DNA from 2 places in the Streptomyces sp. NPDC005706 genome. Region 2 is predicted to be linked to the other one. Evidence: riboswitches for the same ligand, from Rfam matches in the RefSeq annotation. Region 2 holds a riboswitch; the other holds the start of a gene.

Region 1 (4,381 bases), on a different contig from region 2:
ACGCCGCGCGCCGCCGCCCACGCCCTGGTGTCGGACCGGCTGCCGGTGATCGCCGGGCGCTTCGGCTGGTACCGCTGACCCCGGCGGGCACGGCCGCCGTCGGTGCCCTGGGGGCGGCGTCCGGCGGACGGACTAGGGTGACCGCGTGGCGAGAGTGCGGTTGAGCGTGGCCGAGCGGCGTGAGGAGATGCTGCGGGCCGCCATCGGGCAGATCGAGGCGCGGGGCGTGGCGGCGGTCAGGATCGCCGACGTGGCCGCGGTGCTCGGGGTGAGCAACGCGCTGGTGCTGTACCACTTCTCGACGAAGGAGAAGCTGGTCGCCGCCGCCTTCGCCTACGCGGCCGAGGACGACCTCGCGCGGCTGCGCGCGCTGCTGGACCGGCGGACCTCCGCCCTGCGCCGGCTGCGCGCCGCCGTGCGCTGGTACGCGCCCACGGGCCAGGCCAAGGGCTGGCGGCTGTGGATCGAGGGCTGGGCGGTGTCGCTGCGCGAGCCGGCCCTGCGGGCGGTCACCCGGGACCTCGACCAGCGGTGGAAGGCGGCGATCGCCGCGGTCATCGCCGAGGGCGTGGCGGCGGGCGAGTTCACCTGCCCCGACCCCACGGGCACGGCCCTGCGGCTCACCGCCCTGCTCGACGGCCTGGCCGTGCAGCTCACGTCCTACCCGGGCGCGGTGCCACGCGCCCGCGCGCAGGAGTGGGTGAACGACGCCTTGGCCAGGGAACTGGGCCTGTAGCGCGCGGAGTCGACCGGCCGGAGCGCACCGGCATGGAACACGGGCCGGGTCCGGTGGGCGCGCGGGCGTGCCCCGCACCGCCGGGATCGCGGTACGGGGCACGGTCACGCCGCGCGCGGGGTCAGGCGACCGACGCGATGCGCAGCTTGATGTCGTCCGGCGAGAGCGCGCCCTTCGCCGTGACGTGGTCCCCGGAGGACTCGCCTCGCAGCCGGCGGCCGATCCACGGGACGAGGTACTCGCGGGCCCAGTGGACGTCGTCCCGGCGGATCTCCAGGGTGCCCCGGGGCGGCAGCGGCGGCCAGGCCTGCTCCGGGTCGGCCGGGATCTCCAGGCCGAGGGCCTGACCGGCGCGCAGCGCCACGCGCGTGTGCCCCTCGGGCGAGAGGTGCAGCCGGTCGTTGTCCCAGGCCCTGCGGTCCTGGACGGACCTCAGGGACCAAAGGTCGAGCACGGGGCAGCCGTACCGGTCGGCGATGGCGCGGACGTGCCCGTTGTAGGTGGCGATCTTGCCGCGCAGATGCTTGAGCACCGGCACGCCCCGGGTGTCGAAGCCGGTCGTCACCATCACCGTGCCCGCGGCCGCCGCGAGGGGGGCGAGGGCCCGCTCGAAGCGCTCGGCCACCTCGTCGGGGTCGGTGCCCGGCCGGATGATGTCGTTGCCGCCCGCACAGAAGGAGACGAGGTCCGGGGCCAGTTCGACGGCCCTGGGAAGCTGGTGCTCGACGATCTGGTCGAGCAGCTTCCCGCGGACCGCGAGGTTGGTGTACTTGAAGTCGCCCTCGGGCCGCCGGTCGGCGAGCAGGACCGCGAACCGGTCGGCCCAGCCGACGAACGCCCCGTCGGGCCCGGGGTCGCCGACGCCCTCGGTGAAGCTGTCCCCCACCGCCACGTACGACCCGATCACTGATGTGTTGTCACTCTTCGAATCGTCTGCCACGTCGGACCATGATTCACCTTTGGATGTGACTTACGCGACCGTAGGCAGGGGTTGACTAGCGGTGAGATGAGACACCCTTAAAGAAATTGCCAACCCAGGAATACGGCCGGTACGGGGACCGTCCGGACACACCGAAGGCCGGACCCGGGGATCGGGGGTCCGGCCTTCGGAGGCGTGTCAGGCAGGTGGTCGTGAGGAGCGCGTCCCTCGGCGCCGGTGGCTCAGAGGGCGACGCCGTGCGAGCGGAGGTAGGCGACCGGGTCCACGTCCGAGCCGTAGTTCGGCGTGGTGCGGATCTCGAAGTGCAGGTGCGGGCCGGTCACGTTGCCGGTGGCGCCGGACAGGCCGACCTGCTGCCCCGGGGTCACCGTCTGACCGGCCGACACCGAGAGCTGCGAGAGGTGGGCGTACTGGGCGTAGTAGCCGTCGTTCAGCTTGATGACGACCTGGTTGCCGTACGCGCCGCCCCAGCCGGCGGAGACGACGGTGCCGGCGCCGACGGCCTTGAGGGAGGTGCCGGTGGGGACGACGAAGTCGACGCCCGTGTGGTAGCCGCTGGACCACATGCTGCCCGCCACGTGGTACGCGGTGCCGACGGTGGGCGCGGCGACCGGGAGGTTGTAGCCGGTGGCGGGGGCCGCCTGGGTGGCCTGGGCCACCGGAGACGCCGGGGCGACCTTGGTGGCCTGGGCCACCGGAGACGCCGGGGCGACCTTGGTGGCCTGGGCCACCGGAGACGCTTGGACGGCGGGGGTCGCGGGGGTGTACCGGGCGGCCTTCGCCGGGGCCTCCGCGCGGGCCTTCGAAGGCTGCGCGGGGGCGGGGGACTCGGCGCGGGTCGGGGCGGCGGCCTTCTTGCCGAGCGACAGCCTCAGACCCGGGTGGATCAGGGCCGGATTCTCGCCGACGGTCTGCCGGTTGTCCGCGTAGAGCCGGTGCCAGCCCCCGCTCACGTGCTGCTCGCCGGCGATCTTCGCGAGGCAGTCGCCGGACTTCACCGTGTAGGTGCGAACGCCGGAGGCCTGCTGCGCGGCGGTCTTCCCGGCCGCCGTCTTCGCCACGGACTGCACGGTCTTTCCGGAGACGGGCTGCGCGGTGACGGCGTGCGCTCCGGTGGCACCCAGCAGGGGCAGGGCCAGTGCGGCACCGCCGGTTCCGGCGACGGCGACGGAACGGGTGAAACGCTGAGTCTTGGGACGGCGGTGCTTACCCTTCGCGGGCATGACGCATTCCTCTCCGGCGCCTGCGGGGTGAGCTGTCGGGTTCGGGCTGGAGCTGCCCGGCCGCGCGGTGCGCGGCTGCACCCCGAGCCTGTCGCGGAGACCGGGACAGGCAGTCGTACCTGTTGGGTCCCCCGCTCCTGCCGCGCACGGGTCATGTGTGTGGGACTCCGGGCGGCGGCAGGATTCGGCGTTCCGTCCGGATTGATGGCGAACGTAAGCGAGCCCGACGCGCGGAAACAAGCGACCGATTCCCGGCGTTCACGTGCCAGAAGATCCAAATGGGATATTCGTGGTCACGGTGCGTGAATTCGCACCCGCGCGGTCGGGTCAAGTTGCCGTATCCGCTTGGGGATTAGGTGGACATGACGAACAGCGGACGGTCACGGCTATGACGCTCCTCACGCGCCACTCCCCCAGGCGCCCCCATTCCACACCGAGTTGTAACGAAGGGGTCAGTCAGGACATAAGGGTCAGATACGGCGCAGGCGGAAAACTGCCGCGTCCAGATCGCCGTGCAGCCCGGTCGGCAGTCCGTGGTGCAGCAGAACGGCACCTCGGTGAACTTCGCCCGTTTCGCGGCATTCGTACGATGCCGTCGCGTCGAGTCCGCGCAGCCGTACGCGCGGTACCGGCTCTCCGTAGCTCTGCGTCTGGAGGCAGGCCAGGACCACCGCCTCGTCCCCCAGCACGTACTGGACGGCGCTCAGGCCGCCCGTCGGAGGCCGCAGCCGGTACAGGTCGCCCTGCTGGACGAGCGGCCGGATCTCCTTGTGGAGGGCCACCCACTCCCCGGCTTCGGCCAGTTCCTCGTCGGTCCACTCGGTGAGGTCGCCGCCGATACCGAGCACACCCGCCATGGAGCTGACGAACCGGAAGCGCAGGGAGCTGGTCCTGCCGTTGAGCTGCGTGTTCGGGCTGTCGGTGACCCAGGCCGCCATCACGCGCGCGGGGTGGATCTGGCTGAAGCCGTGCTGGATGGCGAGCCGGTCGAGCGGGTCGGTGTTGTCGGAGGTCCACACCTGGTCGGTGCGGCTCAGCACGCCGAGGTCGATCCGGCCGCCGCCACCCGAGCACGACTCGAAGGCGACCCGGGGGTGGGCGGCGCGCAGCCGGTCCAGCAGGGCGTACAGCGCGCGGACGTGGTCGACCCACAGGCGCTGCGGGTACGGCTCCCCCGGCCAGCCGGCGTCGGTGAAGCAGCGGTTGAAGTCCCACTTCACATAGTCGATGGGGGCGCCGGACAGCAGGGTGTCCAGCCGCTCCCACAGGTACTCCTGGACGTCCTCCCGGGCGAGGTTGAGGACGAGCTGGTTGCGCAGTTCCGTCCGTCTGCGGCCCGGCTGGTACTGCACCCAGTCGGGGTGGGCCCGGTACAGCTCGCTGTCCGGGTTGACCATCTCGGGCTCGACCCAGATGCCGAACCGCATGCCGAGGCCGTGCACCTGCTCCGCCAGGGGCTTGAGGCCGTGCGGGAACCGGTCG
Region 2 (4,381 bases):
GGGCCTCGGAGAAGGACTCCGCGCCGATCGGAGCGATCATGAACTCCTGGATGTCCACGTTGGAGTCGGCGTGCGAGCCGCCGTTCAGGATGTTCATCATCGGCACCGGCAGCAGGTGCGCGTTCGGGCCGCCCAGGTAGCGGAACAGCGGCAGGTCGCTGGCCTCGGAGGCGGCGTGCGCGACGGCGAGGGAGACGCCGAGGATGGCGTTGGCGCCGAGCGAGCCCTTGTTGTCGGTGGCGTCCAGGTCGAACATGGCCTGGTCGATCAGGCGCTGCTCGGTGGCGTCGTAGCCGACGAGCTCCGGGCCGATCTGCTCGATGACGGCGAGGACGGCCTTCTCGACGCCCTTGCCCTGGTAGCGGTTGGGGTCGCCGTCACGGAGCTCGATGGCCTCGAAGGCACCGGTGGAGGCACCGGACGGCACGGCGGCACGACCCGTGCTGCCGTCGTCGAGGCCGACCTCGACCTCGACCGTGGGGTTGCCTCGGGAGTCCAGGATTTCCCGGGCTACGACGACGTCGATGGACGGCACGAGCATCTCCTTCATGGATGTGACGCTGGAAGTGCGGGGCGGGGTGCCTTACGGCTCTGCCTTGCGACTAGAGCCTAACCGTCCAAGGGGCGTCGGCCACCGACCGACCGTCCCGTGGACAGGGAGACGGTACCCATTGTTCCTGCCCGGAACAAAGCGGTTCGGTGAGGTTCCGCGAACGAATGGGGAAAGGGGCCGGGAAAAACACAGCCCCGCCCCGGTGCGTATGGGGGAACACGCACCGGGGCGGGGAGCCCGTGGGGGACGGGGGGAATGGCCCTCACGCGGCCTTCAGCTTGGGGGACGGCCTTGTGAGGGCACTGTGGTTCCGGTCGGAGCCAGGTGTCACTTCAGGTGCAGCTGCTGGCCCGGGTAGATGAGGTCGGCGTCCTCGACGATGTCCTTGTTCAGCTTGAAGAGCTTCTGCCAGCCGCCGTCGACCTTGTGCTTCTCGGCGATGGTGCCGAGGGTGTCGCCCTTGACCACCTTGTACTCGCCGTCGCCCTTCTTGACCTTCTTGCCGGTCGGGGTGGTGACGGTCTTCTTCGCGCTCGCGGCCGGACGCTCGCTGGAACGGGAGGCGGCCTGCTGGTCGGTGGAGCGGGTGGCGGTGCTGCCCGAGGAGGTGCTCTTGGAGGAGCCGCTCGGGGCGGAGCCGCTGTTGGGGGTGCTCGACAGGCCCTTGCCGCACACCGGCCAGGCGCCCTTGCCCTGGGCGGCGAGGACCTTCTCGGCGACGGCTATCTGCTGGGCCTTGGAGGCCTGGTTGGCCTGGCCGGCGTACTGCGTGCCGCCGTAGGCGGCCCAGGTGGAGGCGGAGAACTGCAGACCGCCGTAGTAGCCGTTGCCGGTGTTGATGGACCAGTTGCCACCGGACTCGCACTGGGCGACCGCGTCCCACTCGGAGGTGGTGGCGGCGGAGGCGTTGCCGGCCGCCATCAGCGGGGCGGCGACGGCGGCGCCGGTGACACCGGCGAGCGCGATGGCACGGGTGGCCTTGGACGGACGACGGTGCTTGCCCTTGCTGGAGAACAGCATGGATGGATCCCCTCACCGACGCCTGCGAGGTGAGCTGTCGGGTTCGGGCCGGTTGAGTTGCCCGGCCGCGGGCCCGCTTTCACGGGCCGCGGCTCCACCCCTAGCCGGTTCCAGCGTGACCGCTGGTTCCGGCACTTACCTTGGGTCCCCCGCTCCTGCCTACGGCGCTTTACGCGACGACTGTTCCCGGGCGGCCGCTGGCAGGATTCGGCGTTGCGACAGCCGGGGCTCGTGGTGACGAGCGGTCACGACCGTAGACACGCGATCGAGGGAATTTCAAAGACGATCAGGGCTTCTGAGACTCATCCCACACTTTCACCGAAACGGACATCGACGCCCAATCCGGTCGTCAACTACCGCTGCTTTTGGCCCGTTTCGCTACCGACTTCCAGGGTCTGACCGGCGGAGATGTGGTTCGGGTCGGTACCGATGGCCTTCTTGTTCCGGGCGTACAGCTCGTGCCATCCGCCGTCCACGTCAAGGGAGTCGGCGATGGAGGCGAGGGTGTCGCCCTCATGCACGGTGTAGGTGTCCGTCCCGCGGGAGGCGTGCTTCCCCGACGAGGAGGCGTCCTGACCGTTTGTCACGCTTTCGTCCGCACTGCCGCCGCGGTGACGTCCGCCACTGCTGAGCGCTCCGGTGTCGACGAGGCTCCAAGAACCGCCGGTCTGCCATGAATTGTCCGAGTCCTCCACGACCGGGTCCGGGGTCGCGGACTCGCTCCCCTGCGACTCCCCGGCGCGCGGCGAGGTGGATTTGTCGGACTTGGGAGTGTCCGTGCCCTTGTCCGACCCCTTGGAGCCGGCACTCTCGCCCGCGTCCGGGGACGACTTGCCGACCGAGTCCGAGGAAGAGTCGGACTCGGAGCCGGAGTCGGAGGAGTCGGGCGAGGAGGAGGAATCCGGCAGACCGGACGAGTCGGAATCACCGGCGGAATCGGACGAGTCCGTGGAGCCGGAGGAGTCGCCGGACCCGCCGTGGTCCGAGCCGGACTTCCCGGAGCCTGCGACGCCCGTGTCGACGTCCAGGGACCCTGAGTCGGAGGTCAGGCCGGAGAGCAGGGCACAGGTGGTCCAGGGCGTGGTGCCCTTGTCGGCGAGGATCTTCTCGGCGACGGCGATCTGCTGGGAACGGCTCGCCAGGTCGGCGGTGGCGGCGTACTTGGTGCCGCCGTAGGCGTTCCAGTCGTCCTGGGAGATCTGCAGTCCGCCGTAGTACCCGTTGCCCGTGTCGGCGCTCCACGAGCCGCCGCTCTCGCACTCGGCGACCTTGTCCCAGGTGGTGCCGTCGGCGGCGTTGGCGCTCGCGGCACCGAGGAGCGGGATGGCGATGGCGGAGCCGGTCACTCCGGCCGCGACGAGAAGAGCCGGAGCCTGACGGGGGCGACGGTGACGACCGTTCCCGGAGAGCATGCGGAAGCCTTTCGTGCGACAGCGGGACCGACGCGGCGCCCAATGCTCGGGCCGCGTTGATGGGTGAACGTATAGGCATACGATCACTTGTCACAAGTTCATGCCGCACAGATCACGTGAAGATCACAGAGTTGAACGCCCGTCATGTTTACGGTTGTACGGCCTGTTCCGTGGCCGGGGTGAACTCCACGGGCAGGGTGCGCAGGCCGCGCATGATGAGCCCGCCGCGCCAGCGCAGGTCGGCCGGATCGGCCGCGAGCCGCAGGTCGGGGAGGCGGGTGAGGAGCGTGGCGAGCGCGGTCCGGCCCTCCAGCCGGGCGAGCGGGGCGCCGAGGCAGTAGTGGATGCCGTGGCCGTAGCCGAGGTGCTGGTTGTCCCCGCGGGAGAGGTCCAGGACGTCGGGACCGGCGAACCGCTCCGGGTCCCGGTCGGCGGCGGCGAGGACGACGAGCACCGGGTCGCCGGCCGCGATCTCCTGCCCGCCGAGGGTCAGCGGCCGGGTGGCGAACCGCCAGGTGGCCAGCTCGACCGGGCCGTCGTAGCGGAGCAGTTCCTCGACACCGGTCTCCAGCAGACCCTGTTCGCCGCGGGCGAGGGAGTTCTGCAGCCGGTGGCGCTGCTCCGGGTGGTTGAGCAGGGCGTAGGTGCCGTTGCCGATGAGGTTGACGGTCGTCTCGAAGCCGGCGAACAGAAGGATGAAGGCCATCGCGGCGGCCTCGTTCTCGGTGAGGTGCTCACCGTGGTCGGAGGCGCGGATCAGGCCGGAGATCAGGTCCTCGCCCGGGGATGGCTCTTCCGGCAGTGCCGCACGCTTGCGGTGGATCAGCTCGGCGAGGTAGCCGCGCATCTTCTTCACCGACCGGGCGACCCCGCCGCGCGGTCCTCCGCCGTGCCTGATCATCATCCCGGCCCAGTCGCGGAAGTCGTCCTGGTCCTCGCGCGGGACGCCGAGCAGGTCGCAGATGGCGTAGATGGGCAGCGGGAAGGCGAACTCGTGGATGAGGTCGGCGGAGCCCGTCCTCGCGAACCCGTCGATGAGGTCGTCGGTCAGCTCCTGCACCCGGGGCGCGAACTCGGCGACCCGGCGCGGCGTGAACGCCTTGCTGACCAGTCTGCGCAGCCTGGTGTGGTCCGGCGGGTCGATGTTCAGCAGGTGCGTCATCAACTCGGCCTTGCGCTCACCCGGGATACCGGTCTTGCCCTTGGCGTGCGCGGGCTCGTCGTGGTGCGCGGGGTTCTTGCTCAGCCGCTGGTCGGCGAGGGCCTGCCGGGCGTCGGCGTACCGGGTGACCAGCCAGGCCTCGACCCCGCTGGGCAGCCTCGTCCGGCGCACTGGCTCGTGCTCGCGCAGCCAGGCGTAGGCGGGGTAGGGGTCGGCGGCGAACTCCCAGGTGAA

What was found. A riboswitch is a leader RNA that binds a small molecule or an ion and turns the genes downstream of it on or off. The one in region 2 is predicted to bind cyclic di-AMP.
Region 1: another riboswitch for cyclic di-AMP. It lies ahead of ABZ478_RS28790 (peptidoglycan DD-metalloendopeptidase family protein); the one in region 2 lies ahead of ABZ478_RS21795 (transglycosylase family protein).

Annotation. Positions count from the first base shown of each region.
Region 1 covers NZ_JBEXYS010000023.1:110,592-114,972, forward strand. Annotated here, with positions in the region: gene ABZ478_RS28775 (Glu/Leu/Phe/Val dehydrogenase dimerization domain-containing protein) at 1-78, shown strand, start outside; gene ABZ478_RS28780 (TetR/AcrR family transcriptional regulator) at 188-736, shown strand; gene ABZ478_RS28785 (SGNH/GDSL hydrolase family protein) at 858-1,643, opposite strand; gene ABZ478_RS28790 (peptidoglycan DD-metalloendopeptidase family protein) at 1,898-2,899, opposite strand; cyclic di-AMP (ydaO/yuaA leader) riboswitch at 2,904-3,099, opposite strand; gene ABZ478_RS28795 (alpha-galactosidase) at 3,370-4,381, opposite strand, start outside.
Region 2 covers NZ_JBEXYS010000013.1:110,026-114,406, reverse strand. Annotated here, with positions in the region: gene eno (phosphopyruvate hydratase) at 1-541, opposite strand, end outside; gene ABZ478_RS21795 (transglycosylase family protein) at 881-1,573, opposite strand; cyclic di-AMP (ydaO/yuaA leader) riboswitch at 1,578-1,750, opposite strand; gene ABZ478_RS21790 (transglycosylase family protein) at 1,927-2,985, opposite strand; gene ABZ478_RS21785 (cytochrome P450) at 3,134-4,381, opposite strand, start outside.